DNA from 3 places in the Rahnella variigena genome. Region 1 is predicted to be linked to each of the others. Evidence: predicted binding sites of a transcription regulator. Region 1 holds the regulator's gene; each other region holds the start of a gene.
The links. Region 1 encodes PurR, which represses purine synthesis genes. Its sites were predicted from a motif close to CANGCAAACGTTTGCNTG; they were not measured.
Positions count from the first base shown of each region.

Region 2: the regulator PurR is predicted to act here: its motif matches at 1,729-1,746, upstream of CKQ54_RS05300 (NCS2 family permease).
Region 3: the regulator PurR is predicted to act here: its motif matches at 2,002-2,019, upstream of glyA (serine hydroxymethyltransferase).

Region 1 covers NZ_NSDJ01000001.1:2,543,689-2,550,232, reverse strand. Annotated here, with positions in the region: gene gloA (lactoylglutathione lyase) at 1-284, shown strand, start outside; gene rnt (ribonuclease T) at 376-1,092, shown strand; gene CKQ54_RS11935 (Grx4 family monothiol glutaredoxin) at 1,188-1,529, opposite strand; gene CKQ54_RS25990 (hypothetical protein) at 1,510-1,638, opposite strand; gene CKQ54_RS11930 (C40 family peptidase) at 1,993-2,898, shown strand; gene cydH (cytochrome bd-I oxidase subunit CydH) at 3,074-3,163, opposite strand; gene purR (HTH-type transcriptional repressor PurR) at 3,498-4,523, shown strand; gene punR (DNA-binding transcriptional activator PunR) at 4,574-5,479, opposite strand; gene punC (purine nucleoside transporter PunC) at 5,616-6,544, shown strand, end outside.
Region 2 covers NZ_NSDJ01000001.1:1,143,452-1,149,995, forward strand. Annotated here, with positions in the region: gene CKQ54_RS05285 (putative bifunctional diguanylate cyclase/phosphodiesterase) at 1-391, opposite strand, end outside; gene CKQ54_RS05290 (glutathione S-transferase family protein) at 658-1,326, shown strand; gene CKQ54_RS05300 (NCS2 family permease) at 1,862-3,229, shown strand; gene CKQ54_RS05310 (Na+/H+ antiporter) at 3,548-5,197, shown strand; gene CKQ54_RS05315 (LysR family transcriptional regulator) at 5,277-6,155, opposite strand; gene CKQ54_RS05320 (CidA/LrgA family protein) at 6,299-6,544, shown strand, end outside.
Region 3 covers NZ_NSDJ01000001.1:4,250,087-4,256,630, reverse strand. Annotated here, with positions in the region: gene CKQ54_RS19575 (c-type cytochrome) at 1-511, shown strand, start outside; gene hmpA (NO-inducible flavohemoprotein) at 579-1,820, opposite strand; gene glyA (serine hydroxymethyltransferase) at 2,124-3,377, shown strand; gene CKQ54_RS19560 (3-phenylpropionate MFS transporter) at 3,541-4,701, shown strand; gene csiE (stationary phase inducible protein CsiE) at 4,698-5,978, opposite strand; gene CKQ54_RS19550 (DUF1007 family protein) at 6,164-6,544, shown strand, end outside.

The DNA of each region.
Region 1 (6,544 bases):
CATTCGTCGGTTACACCGATGAAAGCGAAGGCGCAGTCATTGAACTGACCTACAACTGGGGCGTTGACAGCTACGACATCGGCACCGCTTACGGGCACATCGCTCTGGGTGTCGATAACGTGGCACAAACCTGTGATGACATCCGTAATGCGGGTGGCAAAGTGACCCGTGAAGCCGGTCCGGTTAAAGGCGGCTCCACCATTATCGCATTCGTTGAAGATCCGGACGGTTACAAAATCGAGCTGATCGAATCCAAACATGCGGGCCAGGGTCTGGGCAACTGATCCCCCTGAATGCTGAAAGGGGCGCAAATGCGCCCTTTTTTATTGCCCAATTTTTGCCGCAGCCCTGCAACGAACGGCAAAATTTGTCATAATGCGCGCTGAATTCGATGAAGATAAGAAACTAATGGCCGAGAATAGTGACATTAACGCCCTGAGAGGCCGTTTTCGTGGTTTTTATCCGGTAGTCATTGATGTTGAAACTGCCGGATTTAATGCCCAAACCGATGCGCTGCTGGAAATTGCAGCAATCACATTGAAGATGGATGAGGACGGCTGGCTGCAAAGCGATGAGACCGTGCATTTCCACGTAGAACCTTTTGAAGGTTCGGTACTGGTGCCGGAAGCGCTGGCGTTTAACGGTATCGATCCGACCAACCCGTTGCGCGGCGCAGTCAGTGAATATGAAGCCCTGCACGAGATTTTTAAAGTCATCCGCAAAGGGATGAAAGAGCAAAACTGTAACCGCGCAATCATCGTGGCGCATAACGCGAATTTCGATCACAGTTTTCTGATGGCGGCAGCCGAGCGCGCCGGGCTGAAACGTAACCCGTTCCACCCTTTCGCCACATTTGATACTGCGGCGTTAAGCGGACTGGTGCTCGGGCAAACGGTGCTGGCAAAAGCCTGTATCAGCGCGGGAATGGTGTTTGACAGCAGTCAGGCTCACTCTGCACTGTATGACACAGAACGCACTGCTGAGCTGTTCTGTGAGCTGGTGAACCGCTGGAAGCGTCTTGGCGGCTGGCCGTTGCCCCTGACTGCAGAAGAAGCGGAAGACGAAGCCGCGCAGCAGGAAAATCAGCAGTAATCCGTACGGCTGGCTGGATCCAGACATAAAAAAGAGCGACGCAATGTCGCTCTTTTTGTTTTCACCCTCCTCAAAGGACGGCGGCCTTCTTAGAATTACTCTTCAGAAGATTTGTATTTTTCAGCAGTTTCTTTAATCAGCTGCTGCAGTTCGCCGCGCTGGAACATCTCAACCACGATGTCACAACCGCCGACCAGTTCGCCATCAACCCACAACTGCGGGAAAGTTGGCCAGTTAGCAAACTTTGGCATTTCTGCGCGGATATCCGGGTTCTGCAAAATATCAACATAAGCAAAACGTTCGCCACAGGCTGAAAGCGCCTGAACAGCCTGAGCGGAAAAACCGCAGCTTGGCAGCTTTGGAGAACCTTTCATGTAAAGCAGGATCGGGTTTTCAGAAACTTGCTTCTGAATTTTTTCAATAGTTGGAGTAGTCATTTCTTGCTTCCTCAAGCCGGTACAGGCTGTCACGGTCATTACTCATCACGCGCGGCACCCAAAAACGGTGCGCAAACACAATACTTTCTATTGTAACGACGCCAGCCATCAGATAAAAACGCCATTTTTTGTGGGGTCTTTCTCAATACTGGCATTTTATTAAACAATTTTTGGCGGCTGCGCTGAACATCACATATTTAAAGATTCATCGAGAATAACATTTTTGCCGTTCGACGATAATGTCAGATTTGCCAAATCGCATTCTTTATCTCAAATATTAACCTGATGAAAAACGGTTATTTTTTTGACTAAAAATGGCGGATATTTCGACATAAAAAAAGCTATTAACTTTTTCTCACAATATGATCTAGAATCGAGTCAATTCGTGCTTTTTTGTCGGGTTCTTTTAGGCAATACTCTGACATCCCTGATGTTTAACCCAACCACTCATGGTAACGAAGCTATGCGCTTACTGTTCACGCTTTTTGTGCTGCTCTTTACCCAGCTGTTTCTTAATATGGCTCATGCGTCGCCACAGACCCGCGTCTCTGCCGATCAGCGAAAGAGTCATGTTAATTCCCTGACGCCGGAAGAAAGGCGAAAGCGAAAAACAGTGGCTGCGAAAACCAGTAAAAAAACAAAAGTCGCACCGGTGACAGAGAAAAAGACTCAGGAAAAAACATCAAAATCGAAGAAGGTCAGCAGCACCGAACTGGTCAGGCGCAAGACAACTTCTGAGAAAAGCGTTAAAACAACCCGGGCCGAAAGCAAAAAAGAAAAAACACTCAGGACAACGCGGGCCGAGAAAAAGACAGATAAAGCCACTAAATCACGAGCGCTTGCCAAAAACAGCAGTGAAAAAGTCAGCAAGAAAGAAGCGTATGGCCGACACCGTAAAGGTAAAAAATTACGCGAAGAAGACACCAAACCTATTACGCTGAGTGCGACACATAAAAAACGCTATCAGCACGCACAACAAACGGCGATGACTAAGCTGATGCACCAGGTCGGCAAACCTTATCGCTGGGGAGGAACTTCTCCGAATACCGGTTTTGATTGCAGCGGTCTGGTCTATTACGCTTATAAAGATTTGATCCGCATTAAAATGCCGCGCACGGCAAACGAGATGTACCACCTGCGCGATGCAGCGCCGGTGAAACGCGGCGAACTTGAAAGCGGTGATCTGGTGTTCTTCAGAATCAACAACCGCGGCGCAGCGGATCATGTGGGTGTTTATGTTGGCAACGGCAAATTCATTCAGTCGCCAAGAACCGGTGAAGACATCAAAATCACCTCACTGGGCGATGATTACTGGCAAGACCACTATGTTGGCGCACGTCGGGTAATGACCCCAAAAACAATCCGATAATAAACAATTCGTTAAGTCTGAAGTTTCGCTAATCAGCCATTGAATAGCACTTAACGAAGAGTTTCTGCAGGGAAGAGTATCGGCGGTAACGGTCACTGCGTAAAATTGAAAAGGGCGATTCCTGTGAAAGGTATCGCCCTTTTTTGTTGCGTCTCACTACTGTCTTAGTGCCAGATTAGTTCATCACTGCCGTGAAGCTGAAAGCGATAATCATGAGCAAAGCGCATACCGTGGTGATCAACGATAATTTCAGGTTGCTGTCCATCAAACCCCCTTTCGGATCAAGTTGTGGCGTTTCTTTTAGCCACACTAAATGTGTGCCAACGCATTTTCGCATAATTCACTTTTAAAATCTTCTGCTGAATGAAAATGTGAACATGACAATTTTACTTCCACTTTCATGCATTATAAGAGAAAATTGTCGGTTAACACGCCTGTGTGCCGGTCGATTTCACCCGAGAGCATTTCACGCCTCATTCTGAAGAATCCACCCAATGATTACACTGCCCTTTTAGATGTCCGCAGTGTAATCAGCGCAAGCAAACGATTAACATAATGCTAACGTGCTGAAGCACGGAAGTTCAGGAGTCATTCTTTACATGGCAACGATTAAAGATGTCGCAAAGCGCGCTGGCGTTTCCACTACAACCGTGTCGCACGTCATCAATAAAACACGTTTCGTCGCCGAAGAAACCAGGGAAGCGGTGCTGCTTGCCATTAAAGAGCTACATTATTCGCCGAGTGCCGTAGCCCGTAGTCTTAAAGTGAATAACACCAAGACGATTGGTCTGCTGGCAACCTCCAGTGAAGCGCCCTATTTCGCCGAGGTGATTGAAGCCGTCGAGAACAGCTGCTTCTCCAAAGGCTATACGCTGATCTTGTGTAACTCGCACAATAATCTGGAAAAACAACAGGCCTATCTGCAAATGCTGGCGCAAAAACGCGTCGATGGTCTGCTGGTCATGTGCGCGGAATACCCTGATGAATTACTTAATATGCTTGAAGAGTATCGTTCGATTCCGATGGTGGTCATGGACTGGGGCGAAGCGCGCAAAAACTTCACCGACAGCATTATCGACAATGCTTTCGAAGGCGGATATATGGCCGGACGCTATCTGATCGAACGCGGGCATCGTGATATTGGCGTGATCCCGGGACAACTGGCGCGTAACACCGGCGGCGGTCGTTTCCAGGGTTTTGTCAAAGCGCTGACGGAAGCCAATATCCCGCTTCGCGAAGAATGGGTGGTTCAGGGCGATTTCGAGCCGGAGTCAGGTTATCAGGCGATGCATAAGATTCTGATGCAGAAACAACGCCCCACCGCCGTCTTCTGCGGGGGTGATGTCATGGCGATGGGCGCAATTTGCGCCGCTGATGAACTCGGATTGCGCGTCCCGCAAGATATTTCGGTGATTGGTTACGATAACGTGCGTAATGCGCGGTACTTCTCTCCGGCACTGACGACCGTCCATCAGCCGAAAGAACGGTTGGGTGAGATGGCCTTTACTATGTTGCTCGACCGCATCGTCAGCAAACGTGAAGAATCACAGACCATCGAGGTGCATCCGAAACTGGTTGAGCGTCGTTCGGTGGCCGATGGCCCGTACCGTGACTATCGCCGTTAATGTTTGCCTTTAATCTTTTATAACGCCTGCTTTTGCAGGCGTTTTATTTCTCAGTCCCGCAACCATTCACGGTTCATCGTTTCTGTATCACCCATATATTCCAGCAACCACGCCAGTGAAGGTGACGGATTACTCTGGTCCCACGTCAGGCAACACGGGCTGTCAGGGAAGGTATTCTCCAGCGCCAGAACCTGCAATGTCTGCTGCTCAATGCGATGGCTCACGCGATGTACCGGCATCATTCCCACACATAAACCTTCACTCAGACATTCAAGCGCGCAGGTCCAGTCCGGCACAACCAGACGCCGCTGGTTATCGAGTGTCCAGGTATCACGCTTGGGCAACGTCCGCGAGGTATCTTCAAGACACAATGCGGGATAAGGCCTGAGCTGGTCATCACTGAGCGCACCCGGTAACTGCGCCAGCGGATGCTGCGGGCTGACCACGCAGTGCCAGTCCATAAACCCCATGTCGCGAAAACTGAAACGACCACCAACCGGTATCGCCCGCGTCGCACCGATTGCCACATCAGCACGTCCGTCAACCAGTGCGTCCCACACACCATTAAACACTTCGGAATGAATAATCAGTTCCGTATCAGGAAAATGACGATAGAAATCCAGCACCAGACGCCGGGTTCTTGCCGGTTTAACAATTCTGTCGACAGCAATACGTAACTCGCCCCGCCAGCCGTTGGCAACCTGCTGACACTGGCGTCGTGTAGCTATCATTTTTTTTATCAGAACCCGCGCTTCATCAACGAAAACTTTGCCCGCTGGCGTTAAAACGACGTCGCGGTGTCGACGTTCAAACAAGGGCACCGCCAGCCATTGTTCGAGCTGACGAACGGTATAGCTGATGGCAGAAGGCACCCGATGTAGATCCTGTGCCGCCGCACTGAAGCTTCCGGTTCTTGCCACCGCATCAACGACTTCCAGAGCGTATTCTGACCACATATTTTAGCCTTCAATATTTTTGATAGCAGAGTGCAAATATTAACGTTTCACAACGCTGTTATCAAAGCGTTAAAATCTGCCTCCGAACAGATCCCTGCATCAAATCATCTGCAATAAATAAATTAACGAGATAATAATGAAACCCTCCTTTGGATTTATGCTCTATCTGGCTGGCCTGAGCATGCTCGGCTTTTTAGCCACAGATATGTACCTTCCTGCGTTCAGCGCAATGCAAACTAGCCTGATGACCAGTCCGGGAATGATCAGCGCCAGCCTGAGTATTTTTCTCGGCGGATTCGCCATCGGACAATTGCTGTGGGGACCGCTGTCAGACCGCATTGGCCGCAAACCGGTTTTACTGCTCGGTCTGACACTGTTTGCCGTCGGCTGCCTGGGCGTGATTTGGGTCGAGAACGTGCGCGCCCTTCTGGCGCTGCGTTTCTTACAGGCCATGGGCGTCTGTGCCGCCGCAGTGACCTGGCAGGCAATCGTGGTGGACCGTTTTTCAGCGGATGTCGCTAAAAAAACCTTCGCCAGCATTATGCCTTTAGTGGCACTTTCGCCGGCGCTGGCTCCTTTGCTTGGCGCCTGGGTGCTCAATCATTTTGACTGGGAAGCGATATTTGCCCTGCTGACTGCGGTCGCCGCCCTGTTGCTTATCGCCACCTTCACGCTGCGGGAAAATAAGCCGGCAGAACACAAATCTGACGAAAAAGCGGGCTTTGGCACGTTGCTGAAGTCGCGCGTTTACAGCGGTAATGTCATGATTTACGCTGCCTGTTCCGCCGGTTTCTTTGCCTGGCTGACAGGTTCACCGTTTATTCTGAGTGATATGGGTTATTCGCCGGGCGTGATTGGCCTGAGCTATGTTCCGCAGACCATCGCTTTCCTGCTCGGTGGTTTCGGCTGCCGGTTGCTTATCAGTAAGGTAGATGGGAATAAAATTTTACCCTGGCTGCTGACAGGATATGGTCTGAGTGTTACGGGTCTGTTCTGTGTCGCCATGTTCACTGATGCCGGGTTGGTGAGCTTGTTGATCCCGTTCTGTTTCATGGCTCTGGTGAA
Region 2 (6,544 bases), 1.4 Mb from region 1:
TCAGCATCGCTGACATTCCGGTGTAATGCATGGCCGCAATGCCGCCACCCATCAGTAACGCGCCCGCCAGCAATCGCCGCAGCGGCAACTCATGCAGGCATACCAGCCAGAGCGCAAACGCCGAGGAAATAATCGCAATCAGCATGGAAAGCAATGTAATGACCGGGTCGTAACCCATTGGCATAGAGGAATTAAAAGCCAGCATGCCGATGAAATGCATGGACCAGATACCGATGCCCATTGCAATGGCACCACCAATTAACCAAAGCCGGGAAGCCCTTCCCTCCGTGGTGGCAACCCGGCCAGCCATATCAAGCGCGGTATAAGAGGCAAGCATTGCAACAATGAACGAAAACATGACAAGCACATTGTTGTAATTACTGGAAAACATGTAAGGCTCCACAAACATAGAGTCGAAAGCGACGGGCTGATTTTTATCCGGCGATAATGGCATTAAGAATTATTAAAGGCGAATGAAGTTACGATAATTTTTTTCGTGTAATTAAGATTAATCCGTAAGTGATTTTAATCAAATAAAAAGATTTTGGCGGTATTAATCCGGATAAAAGAAAGGGTTTTTAAACGAATGTGATACGGCCTGCGAAACCGTTGTCTATAGTTAACAAATAATTAAATACGACAGGGCAGAAGACGTTTATGTTAACAGTTCATCATTTGGATAACTCCCGATCACAGCGAATCTTATGGATGCTCGAAGAACTGAGCGTACCTTATGAAATCAAACAGTATCAACGTGATAAGAAATCCATGCTGGCACCGGAATCGCTGAAAAAGGTGCATCCTCTCGGCAAATCACCGGTACTGGAAGATAACGGCATGATCCTTGCGGAATCCGGCGCCATTATTGAGTATCTGCAGGAAGTGTACGATGAGGCAGGCACGCTGAAACCGACGGCGTTCGCGGAGCGCCAGCAGTATCGCTACTGGATGCATTATGCGGAAGGTTCGCTGATGCCGCTGCTGGTCATGAAGCTGATTTTCAGCCGTTTAGGCAAGCCGCCAATGCCGTGGCTGATCCGCCCGATTGCCGGTGCGATCGGACAGGGCGTGCAGAAAAACTATCTGGATAAACAGATTTATACCCATATGGATTATCTGGAACAACATCTGACCACGCATCCTTATTTCGCGGGTTATCAGTTCAGCGCAGCGGACATTCAAATGAGTTTCCCGGTAGAAGCAATAAACGCCCGTACCGGTCTGGGAAAATACCCACATTTAAATGCATGGCTTTCCAATGTGACAGCCCGACCGGCTTATCAGCGGGCTCTGGAAACCGGTGGCCCTTTGAATATCCTGCGTTAATTGTTTTTAAGTCAGCGGAAAATATAAAGGGAAACGTTTTGGTTTTTTATCGCCGGAACGTATTCCCTTTTTATATTTCATAGCGGGCTCTTTGCGGGTGTGAAATTTGCGCAATGAACGCCATCAGAAAATAAACCTTAATAAACGTCCTGTTATTTTTATCTCCGGTCTTTTACCTCCCGGCATAGCCTATTCATCCTGATTTGCTGTCTCTCTTTCTCATCGCCGCGAAGCGCGTGCGCAACCGTTACCGCACAGCAAATCGCCAGACGGACAGATTTGCACCACAACCGCGTTTTTATTGACCAGACAACGGTAAATTGTCGTCATTCGCAGTTGAAAAGGTGAGGTTAAAGGCCGGATAATCGTTTGCGTTAATTTTTGTCCCGCCATACGCGATGCGAGTTAAACGTTTGCCTTGCCGTTCTGACGCCCGTTTCGGCGATTTCAGGCGACAAATAGGGAAGTGAACGTGCAGAAACGGTTTCATAATGACCACGCCGGCTAATCAGCAGAGACATTCAGAGGAATTTTCATGTCGAGTCAACACACTCAGACGGGCAGCGCCGTTGCGCCAAAGGGCCCGTTTGATGCTTTTTTCAAAATCAGTGCGCGTGGCAGTAACGTTCGCCAGGAAGTGATCGCCGGCTTAACGACGTTTCTGGCGATGGTGTATTCGGTCATCGTTGTGCCATCAATGCTCGGCAAAGCGGGTTTCTCGCCAAGCGCCGTGTTTGTCGCGACCTGCCTGGTGGCCGGTTTCGGCTCCCTGCTGATGGGGCTGTGGGCTAATCTGCCGCTGGCTATTGGTTGCGCCATCTCTCTGACTGCCTTTACCGCCTTTAGTCTGGTGCTCGGCCAGCACATCAGCGTGCCGGTTGCCCTCGGCGCGGTATTCCTGATGGGCGTATTGTTCACCATTATCTCGATGACCGGCATCCGGTCGTGGATTTTGCGCAACCTGCCAACGGGCGTTGCGCACGGAACCGGCATCGGTATCGGCCTGTTCCTGTTGCTGATCGCGGCCAACGGCGTCGGTCTGGTGGTGAAAAACCCGCTGGACGGTTTACCTGTCGCGCTCGGCGCCTTTACTTCTTTCCCGGTGATCATGACATTGCTCGGACTGGCGGTGATTTTTGGCCTTGAGAAACTGCGTGTGCCCGGCGGCATTTTGCTGGTGATTATCGCGATTTCCATTATTGGTCTGATTTTCGATCCTGCCGTGAAATATCAGGGTTTGTTCGCGATGCCTTCTCTGGCAGGTGCTGACGGCAAATCGGTGATTTTCGATCTCGACATCATGGGCGCGCTGAAAGCGGCAGTATTACCAAGCGTTCTGGCGCTGGTGATGACCGCGGTGTTTGATGCTACCGGCACCATCCGCGCAGTGGCAGGTCAGGCAAATTTACTGGATGAAAACGGCCAGATCATCAGCGGCGGCAAAGCGCTGACCGCAGACTCCGTGAGCAGCATTTTCGCCTCACTGGTTGGCGCATCACCGGCAGCGGTTTACATCGAATCGGCAGCCGGTACTGCAGCGGGCGGCAAAACCGGCCTGACCGCGACGGTCGTCGGCGTGCTGTTCCTGCTGATGTTGTTCCTGTCTCCGTTGTCTTATCTGGTGCCGGCATACGCTACCGCACCGGCACTGATGTACGTGGGTCTGCTGATGCTCAGCAACGTGACCAAACTGGATTTCACCGATTTCGTCGATGCGATGTCAGGATTGCTGTGCGCGGTGTTTATCGTGCTGACCTGTAACATCGTGACCGGCATTATGCTCGGTTTCAGCTCGCTGGTGATTGGCCGTATTTTCTCCGGCGAATGGCGGAAGCTGAACGTGGGCACGGTGGTGATCGCCGTGGCGCTGGTGGTGTTTTATGCGGGCGGCTGGGCGATTTGATGCCAGGCCGAATTACTCCCTCCCCTGCGAAGGGGAGGGTTGGGGTGGGGTATTAATGGCGAATCAGTAGGTTGAAGTATGCTTTTGCATGGAATTTGTCATTAAAACCCCCTCCCGACCTCCCCCTTCGCAGGGGGAGGAGCAAGAAAAACCCTTCATTCCGGCTCCGGAGAAAGGTGAGAAGCAAGAACCTCTCTGAGGTAACCGCACGCACTGATTTAAATCTCATCCCCTTTTGATCTACTATTTCAAGGTTCGCTCCGGACTCACTCACCTGTGTCTGGCTGAAATTCATAAAAACAAGAGTCTAAGGAAAGCATGGAAATATTCTTTACCATTCTGATTTTGATTCTGGTGGTGTCGCTGTCCGGTGTCGTCACCAGAATGTTGCCGTTTCAGGTTCCTCTTCCATTAATGCAGATTGCCGTCGGTGCTTTGCTGGCATGGCCCAATTTTGGCCTGCACGTGGACTTCGATCCGGAACTGTTTCTCGTTCTGTTCATCCCGCCATTGCTGTTCGCCGATGGCTGGAAAACCCCGACCCGTGAATTCCTCCACCACGGTCGCGAAATTCTTGGGCTGGCGCTGGTGCTGGTATTACTCACCGTGGTCGGTATCGGTTATCTGATTTATATGATGGTGCCGGATATTCCGCTGGTGGCTGCGTTCGCGCTGGCTGCGGTGCTTTCACCCACCGATGCCGTGGCATTAGGCGGGATTGTCGGCAAGGGCCGTATTCCGAAGTCGATCATGAGCGTGCTGGAAGGTGAAGCGCTGATGAATGACGCGTCCGGTCTGGTGTCGCTGAAATTCGCTATCGCTGTGGCGATGGGTACGATGATCTTTACCGTCGGCGGGGCCAGCGTTGAGTTCCTTAAAGTGGCGATCGGTGGCCTGATGGCCGGTGTGGCGGTGACCTGGTTGTACAGTAAATCGCTGCGTATCATGAGCCGCTGGAGCGGTGATGATCCGGCAACGCAAATCGTCTTCCTGTTGCTGCTGCCTTTTGCCTCTTATCTGATTGCCGAACACATTGGCGTATCGGGCATTCTGGCCGCAGTGGCCGCCGGTATGACCATCAGCCAGTCGGGCATTATCCGTAACGCACCCCTGGCGATGCGTCTGCGTGCCAACAGCGTCTGGGCGATGCTGGAATTTGTGTTCAACGGCATGGTGTTCATCATGCTGGGCCTGCAATTGCCGGGCATCCTTGAGAACTCAATTGATCAGGCGACACACGATCCGTCTATCGTGACGTGGCATCTGTTCGCAGACGTCGGGATTATCTACTTTGCACTGCTGATCCTGCGTTTCGTCTGGCTGTGGGTGATGAAAAATTTCAGCAACCGTTTCCTGAAAAAGAAACCGCTGCTGTTTGGCAGCTACAGTACGCGTGAGCTGTGGGTGGCATCCTTCGCCGGTGTGCGCGGGGCGATTACGCTGGCGGGTGTGCTGTCAATTCCGCTGTTCCTCGCCGATGGTTCGGCGTTCCCGTCGCGCTATCAGCTGGTGTTCCTGGCGACCGGTGTCATTCTGTTCTCGCTGATTGCGGGCGTGATTGCCTTGCCGTTCCTGCTTAAAGGCGTGGTGGTGGCGGATGGTACCGCGTACCGCGAAGAAGAACGCATGGCGAAATCTATCGCGGCGGAAGTGGCGATAGAAAGCCTGCATAAGATGGAGGAACGTCTGGCAGCAGATACCGAAGAAAACATCGACGAGCAGACGCTGAAGGAAATCAGCTCGCGGGTTATCGGGACTCTGCGACGACGCACGGCCAACCGCGATGATATGGAAACCGCGCTGAAGCTGGAAAACCTCGAGCGTCGCTTCCGTCTGACTGCGCTGCGCGCTGAACGTGGTGAGCTGTATCACCTGCGCGCCACGCAGAAAATCAGTAATGAGACGCTGCAAAAACTGCTGCATGATCTCGATTTACTTGAAGCGCTTCTTGTAGAAAAAGAAGTTTAACTTCTGTCAGAAATAAAACCGCGTGCGCTGCAAAGTTCACGCGGTTTTTTTATTTAGCGCCACTTCCCACCACTTCCCGCTATTTCCAGTAATCCCTGCACAGCGTGATCCACGCCTGGGCGCTGTGTGAAAGATAACTGCCCTGATGCCAGATAAGCCCCAGTTGCCACGGCATCAGCGGATCCAGCGGCAGCCACATCAGCGCGTTTTTATCCAGCCGCTGACAGACAGGTTCCGGCAAAATCGCCACGCCCATGCCGGTTTGCACCATCGCGGCTAAGAAATCCCACTGACCGCTGCGTGCGGCAATTTTGGGCGTAAAACCGTGAGCGGAAAACGCATCCATCAGCTGGCGATACAGTGCAAAATCTTCGTTATAAATCAGAATACTTTCATCAGCCAGATCACTGAACCCGATGCGCGTGCGGTTCAGCCAGTGCGGCGTGCGCGGCACCACCACGCACAGCGGATGACTGAACAGCAGTAACGAGGCGATGGAAGGCACGGCGTCGGCGGGCAGGGCGGTGAGCGCCAGATCCAGTTCGCCGGAGATCACCGCCTGTTGCACGGTCAGGCCGCCAAATTCGGAAATAATCAGTTCGATACCCGGATATTGCTGGCGGAAACTGCTAATAAGCGGCGCGATTTGTGTGCCCACCATCGGCGGAATGCCCAGCCGCAGGTGACCGGATTTAAGTGAGTTGATATCTTCGAGTTCGGCTTCCAGCTGGCGGAATTCTTCAAGGATATTCAGCCCGCGCTGATACAGCGCCTGACCGCTGTCAGTCAGCCGCAAACGCCGTCCTTCACGAACAATCAGCGTGCATTCCAGTTCTTCTTCCAGATGACGCAGCATTTTGCTGATCGTCGGTTGCGTGACGAACAGCTTTTCCGCCGCGCGGGTAAAGCTCTGCTGGCGAACCACTTCGACAAAATAGCGTAAGGTACGGACGTCCATGGGCTTATTTTTCCCGGTCAGATCGGCGAGTAACAAAGTATTCCAAACTGGAATCATTTTTATGATTTTAATTCATTTCTTTACCGGTTTCCTGCCAGCGTATACTTCATTTTCACACTTTTCCCTCTTTCGAGGTCGTCCTCATGTTGCTGGCGTTGCGCACTAAAGCGCCGTCCCTGCTGACCCGCTGTCAGATCCCCGTTCAGGTGGTGCTGTACGCGGTGTTATTCGTTATCGCCGATCGTCTGGTCACCGCATTACATCTGCCGTTACCTGCCAACATTGTCGGCATGCTGATGCTGTTACTGCTGATTATGTTCCGCATTTTACCGGTGAAATGGGTGAAAGCCGGTTCCCGCTGGTTGCTGGCGGAAATGCTGTTGTTCTTC
Region 3 (6,544 bases), 1.7 Mb from region 1:
GCAGGCGAGGGCTGCGGACCAGTTCGGCTCACCGGCGAATTATGTCGATACTTTGCGTGGCGTTCCGCGTCCTGCTGATGCTGACAAGATGACCGGCTGGCAGGTGTATGACGGCTATTGCGCCAGTTGCCATCAGCCGGACGGTCGTGGCAGCAAGGACGGCGGCTTACCGTCGCTCATCAACAACACTGCGCTGGGGCATCTGAACAGCGACAATCTGGTGATGGCGATTTTGCATGGCGTGCAGCGCGGCGCGGAAAGCAAAGATGTGGCGATGCCGGCGTTTGATCATTTGCTGTCAGATACGCAGGTGGCCACGCTGAGTAATCAGTTATTGCAGCAATTTGGTAACGATCAGGCGAGTGTGACGCCACAGCGGGTGAAAGAACTGCGCGCTGGCGGTAAACCTTCGCCGTTGCTGGAGCTGGCGCATTGGGGAATGGGCATTGCAGGACTGCTCGTTATCCTGCTGATTGCACTGCTGTTTATTCGTCGTCGCCGTCGTCATTAATCCCTGCTGACGCAGCAATAAAAAAGGCTGACATTATGTGTCAGCCTTTTTCTTTTCAGGGCAGGAATTAAATGACTTTATGCGGACCGAAGCATTCGTAGTGAATATTCGCTTCGCTGATGTTCATCGCCAGCAACTGTTTGGCCGCGAACTGCATAAAGCCGACGGGACCGCACAGGTAGAAATGCATGGCTGGATCATTCAGCTGTTCGCTGACTTTGCTCAGATCCATCAGACCCTGATACTGAAAGTCCTCTCCCGGTAAATCATTTGCCTGTGGCTGGTTATACCAGACATGGCTTTCCAGCTGCGGCAGGTTTTTCTGCGCGCTTTTCACTTCACCGGCAAACGCATGAACCGCGCCGTTTTCCGCCGCGTGCAGCCATTGTACCGGCGCATGATGTCCGCGTTCTGCCAGCGTATTGAGCATACCTAACATCGGGGTCTGACCGACACCGGCAGAAATCAGCGCGACCGGCGTGGTATCGCTGATATCCATAAAGAAATCGCCGTGCGGGGCTGCAAGATGAATGATGTCGCCCGGCTGCGCAAAGTGATGCAGGAAGTTGGATACCGCGCCCTGGCCTTCGCGTTTTACGGCAATGCGGTAGGTTTTACCGTTCGGCGCCTGGGTCAGGGAATACTGACGGATTTCCTGATTTTCCAGCGACGCATCACGGATATACACCGCCAGATATTGTCCCGGCTGGAAATCCACCACCGGCAATCCATCGACAGGTTCCAGCAGGAAAGAGGTGATCAGTTCACTTTGCGGTTGTTTTTCGGCGATGCGGAATTCACGCGTACCGCGCCAGCCACCGGTTTTTTCTGCGCTGTCCTGATAAATCTCTGCTTCACGGTTGATAAACACATTCGCCAGCACGCCGTAGGCTTTGCCCCACGCATCCAGCACTTCCTGACCCGGGCTTAACATTTCATCCAGCGTTGCCAGCAGGTGTTCACCGACAATGTTGTATTGATCCGGCTGAATGGTGAAGCTGGTGTGCTTTTGCGCAATGCGCTCCACCGCAGGTAATAATGCCGCCAGATTTTCGATATTGGCGGCGTAAGCACAGATGGCATCAAACAGCGCCTGACGCTGATCGCCGTTGCGCTGATTGCTCATATTGAAGATGTCTTTGAGCTCGGGATTGTGCTCGAACATGCGGTCGTAGAAGTGCGCGGTCAGTTTTGGACCGGTCGCTGCGAGCAAAGGAATAGTGGATTTAACGGTAGCGATAGTGGCTGAATCAAGCATAGTGAACTCCGTGTCTTTGTCGATTTCATTAAACATGTATTTTAAATGCATCTTATATAAACCCACAATTTCTGTAAACCCCCCTAAAGGGGTAAGGGCTTTTAAGGTGAAGAGTGTGATGGAGCAGTGCGATGGGGGCTGAGTCACAAAGCTGAAATTTGTACATGTTCAGATGAATATTTATCCCTTGATTACGGGCAGATGTTCGCAGATCAAAGCCTTGCTGTATCTGGAGCCAATCGTTTGCCTAAAAACCTCAAACTGACCCTATCCGAAGGGCGCTTAAACATTTACACTGTTGCGCAGAACCCGGAAGGGGCTTTTATTTTTAGTTTGTTGAGTCAGGAGATGCGGATGTTAAAGCGTGAAATGAACATTGCCGATTATGATGCTGAGCTGTGGGCAGCAATGGAAAAAGAAGTTGTTCGTCAGGAAGAACATATCGAGCTGATTGCGTCAGAAAACTATACCAGCCCGCGCGTTATGCAGGCTCAGGGTTCGCAGCTGACCAACAAATATGCCGAAGGCTACCCGGGCAAACGTTACTACGGTGGTTGTGAGTACGTCGACATCGTTGAACAACTGGCCATCGACCGTGCAAAAGAATTGTTCGGTGCAGATTTCGCTAACGTTCAGCCACACTCCGGCTCGCAGGCAAACTTCGCGGTTTACACCGCACTGCTGCAACCGGGCGACACCATTCTGGGGATGAACCTCGGCCATGGCGGTCACCTGACGCACGGTTCACCGGTTAACCTGTCCGGTAAACTGTACAACGTCGTACCTTACGGCATCGACGAAAGCGGCGACATCGATTATGACGACGTAAAACGTCAGGCCGAAGCGCACAAACCAAAAATGATCATCGGCGGCTTCTCCGCGTTCTCCGGTATCGTTGACTGGGCAAAAATGCGTGAAATCGCCGACAGCGTTGGCGCTTACTTCTTCGTCGACATGGCACACGTTGCCGGTCTGATTGCTGCGGGCGTTTATCCGAACCCGGTTCCGCACGCACACATCGTGACCACCACCACGCACAAAACGCTGGCTGGCCCACGCGGCGGTCTGATTCTGGCGAAAGGCGGTGACGAAGAGTTCTATAAAAAACTGAACTCCGCTGTCTTCCCTGGTGGCCAGGGCGGCCCGCTGATGCACGTGATTGCCGGTAAAGCGGTAGCACTGAAAGAAGCGATGGAACCTGAGTTCAAAACCTACCAGCAGCAAGTGGCTAAAAATGCTCAGGCAATGGTCGCTGTGGTTCTGGAACGTGGCTACAAAGTGGTTTCCGGCGGTACGCACAATCACCTGTTCCTGATGGATCTGGTTGATAAAAACCTGACCGGTAAAGAAGCCGATGCCGCACTGGGTCGTGCTAACATTACTGTGAACAAAAACAGCGTGCCTAACGATCCGAAAAGCCCGTTCGTGACTTCCGGCGTGCGTATCGGTACTCCGGCTATCACCCGTCGCGGCTTTAAAGAAGCTGAAGCGCGTGAACTGGCTGGCTGGATCTGCGACGTGCTGGACAACGTGAACGACGAAGGCACTATCGAACGCGTTAAACAGAAAGTTCTCGACATCTGTGCACGCTTCCCGGTTTACGCGTAATATTTGCGAAGACGTAAAGCTGCTAAAACCCGCTCCGGCGGGTTTTTTTATGGGCATGTATCAGAATTTGTGAGCTGGCAGACATTACTGGAGTATGAAAGCGTCTGCGGATTGCTAGCGATTGTGAGCTTTGTCAAAGTATTGGCCTCACACCGGAGGATTTATGGAATTGCGTTCCACGCGCTGGCTTGCACTCAGTTATTTCACCTATTTTTTCAGTTACGGTATTTTTCTTCCCTTCTGGGGCTTATGGCTTAAAGGCGAGGGTATTTCCTCCGAAAGCATTGGCCTGTTGCTCGGCGCCGGTTTAGTCGCCCGTTTTCTTGGCACGTTAATCATTTCGCCCTCCATCAAAGACCCTTCGCATCTCATCACCGGTTTGCGCATCCTCGCGTTGCTCACGCTGGCGTTTGCCGTCGGGTTCTGGTTTGGCAACGGCTGGGCGTGGCTGATGATCAACATTGCCGGTTTCAGCCTGTTCTTTGGTCCGCTGGTTCCGCTGACCGATGCGCTGGCCGGTACGCTGCAACGCCAGATCAATATGGATTACGGCAAAGTACGCGTCTGGGGGTCGATTGCCTTTGTGATTGGCTCGGCGGTCACCGGTAAACTGGTGGAGGTCTACGGACACAACGCGATCCTCTATACGCTGACCGCAGGCGTGGCAGCCATGTTGCTTGGCATGTTACTGCGCCCAAGCGTAAAACCGGTGGGAGAACCGCGAACCAGCGGTGCGCCGGCCATTTCGTGGAAAGCATTACTCGGCGAAAAACCGGTCTGGCGGTTCCTGTTATGCGTAACGTTATTACAGGGCGCACACGCCGCATACTACGGTTTCAGCGCGATTTACTGGCAGGATATCGGGTATTCTTCGACCACCATCGGCTATTTATGGTCGCTTGGCGTGGTCGCTGAAGTGCTGGTCTTCACTTTCAGTAAACAGCTGTTCAGCCGCTGGTCGGCGCGCGATATGTTGCTGCTATCCGCCGTGTGTGGCGTGGTGCGCTGGGGCATGATGGGCGCATTTACCGCATTACCGTGGCTGATCGTGATTCAGATTTTGCACTGCGGTACCTTCACGGTTTGCCATCTGGCGGGGATGCGGTTTATCGCGGCGCGTCCGCGAGATCAGGTTATCCGCCTGCAATCGGTGTATTCCGCGCTGGCAATGGGCGGCGGTGTGGCGGTGATGACCATGGTGTCCGGCTTCCTGTTCGAACATCTGCACGCGGGATTATTCTGGGTGATGGCGCTGCTGGTGGTGCCGGCGATTTTCCTGCGTCCGCAGGTCACGCCGTCAGCGCCGGAGGTGTCAGCCAGCTAGGGGGCTTCGAGCAGCGAGCGGATACGTTTTCGCTGCTCTTTGGCCAGCGGCAACTGCGTGTGGATCACCAGCGGATCGGCGTCGGTGCTGCGGGTGGCGTAAGGGGTGACAATCATCGCCACGCCGCTCGGGGCACCAAATTTATAGAAATCCGCCAGCGTCTGATATTTGATGTTCAGCGGCAGCAGCGTCGCTTCGCGGATTTGTTGTTCGACCGCTTCTTCCAGTTCAGGATTATCATGCGTCAGCAGCAGGATTTGTTTCTCCTGCAAGGCGTTACCCTGCATCAGCCACGCGCCGAAGGTGATCGCTACTAATCCGATTTCATCCTCTGAAAGCGTAATCAGATATTCGTGCTCAAACCCCGCCAACGCCTCACGGGTGGTGCGCACCAGTCGCGGATACATGCGGTTTACTTCTTCCTGCATCAGATTGTCGATGCCAATGCCGAAATGACAGCGTTCAATCGCCGGACCCAGATGGGCGAAAAGCTGGCCGACCAGCCCTTCGTAGCTGCTGAATTTCATCCCGGCGATGTCCTGAAAACGCGCCACCATATTTTCAATTTCTAACAGCAGGCGCTGATCTTCCGTCGAACCGGAACTCTGATAACTGTGGTTTTTCAGCATTCGTAACATCAGGGTGAAAAACTCACATTCGCAGTCATCGAGCAGGCCGTTACTGAGTTCCTGTAACTGGATAAACAGTTCACGGGCGGCAGTATATTCGGGCTTTTCGCGCAGCCAGCGCCGCTGTTGTTCGGTAAAGCGTAAACCGGTCTGATCATTGTTCTGCCACAGACAGTATTGAAGACAAATCAGCATCAGCTGACGGTCATGACCGCTCAGCGGTTTGGGTAATAACGTGCCGCAGTCTTCGAGCATCATGCCCAGAATATCGGTGCGCAGTGCCGCCTTCGGGCAGGTCTGGCCTTCGAAGGCGATGTGCAGCCAGGGGATAAAATGGCGGGAAACGAAGTCCGGTGAAATGCGTAATGTGCGGCGTAATCCCTGAAATAAACACAGCCGCTGGGCGAGCGTATCACCCTGAATGCGGCATTCTTTTTCGCTGTATTGCAGTACATCAAGCTGATGGATGCGCTGAATTTCGCAGGTCACTTCTGCCAGATCTTCCCAGGTCGTGGTTAATCCGACGCCGTTGATTTCACTGATGATCTCCAGCTGAACTGCCGTCAGCGGCGCGTACAGCATCAGCAACACATGGCAGCGGCGTTGCGTAGCGGAAAGCGCTGGGGAGGGCTGTTTGTCTGGATTCATATCACCTGCCGGAAAGGTATCGCCTGAAATTATTAGTCAAGCATAGCAAAGCGAAAGCCCGCATTATGGCGCGGGTATTGGGTTTTACTCCGGCTTACAACTCAGATCACAGATATTTTTGACGACCGCTTAAATGCACAGCAAAATAGTGTTACTTAGTAACAATATATGGCGCTGATATGGAAATGACGTTACCCCAGGCCCGGAACCGGCCTTTCTCCCGTTACGGCAAATGGCTGGGTGTTGCGCTGTTCTGCCTGCCCGCCACGGTCATGGCGCACCCGCACAGTTTCATTGATATGCAGACGACGCTGGTGGCGAATGACACCTCGCTGACCGGGCTGAAAATGGTATGGACTATGGACGAAATTACATCCGCAGATTTGCTGTACGACGCGCAGAACGCCAAACCCGGTTCAGATATCTGGAAAAAACTGGCGGCGGAAGTCATGGCGCGGGTGCTCAGTCAGCATTACTTCACTGACTTTTATCGCGAAGGTAAACCGGTTAAATATCTCGACTTGCCCAGCGAATATCAGCTGTCGCGTAAAGGCGATCAGGCGGTG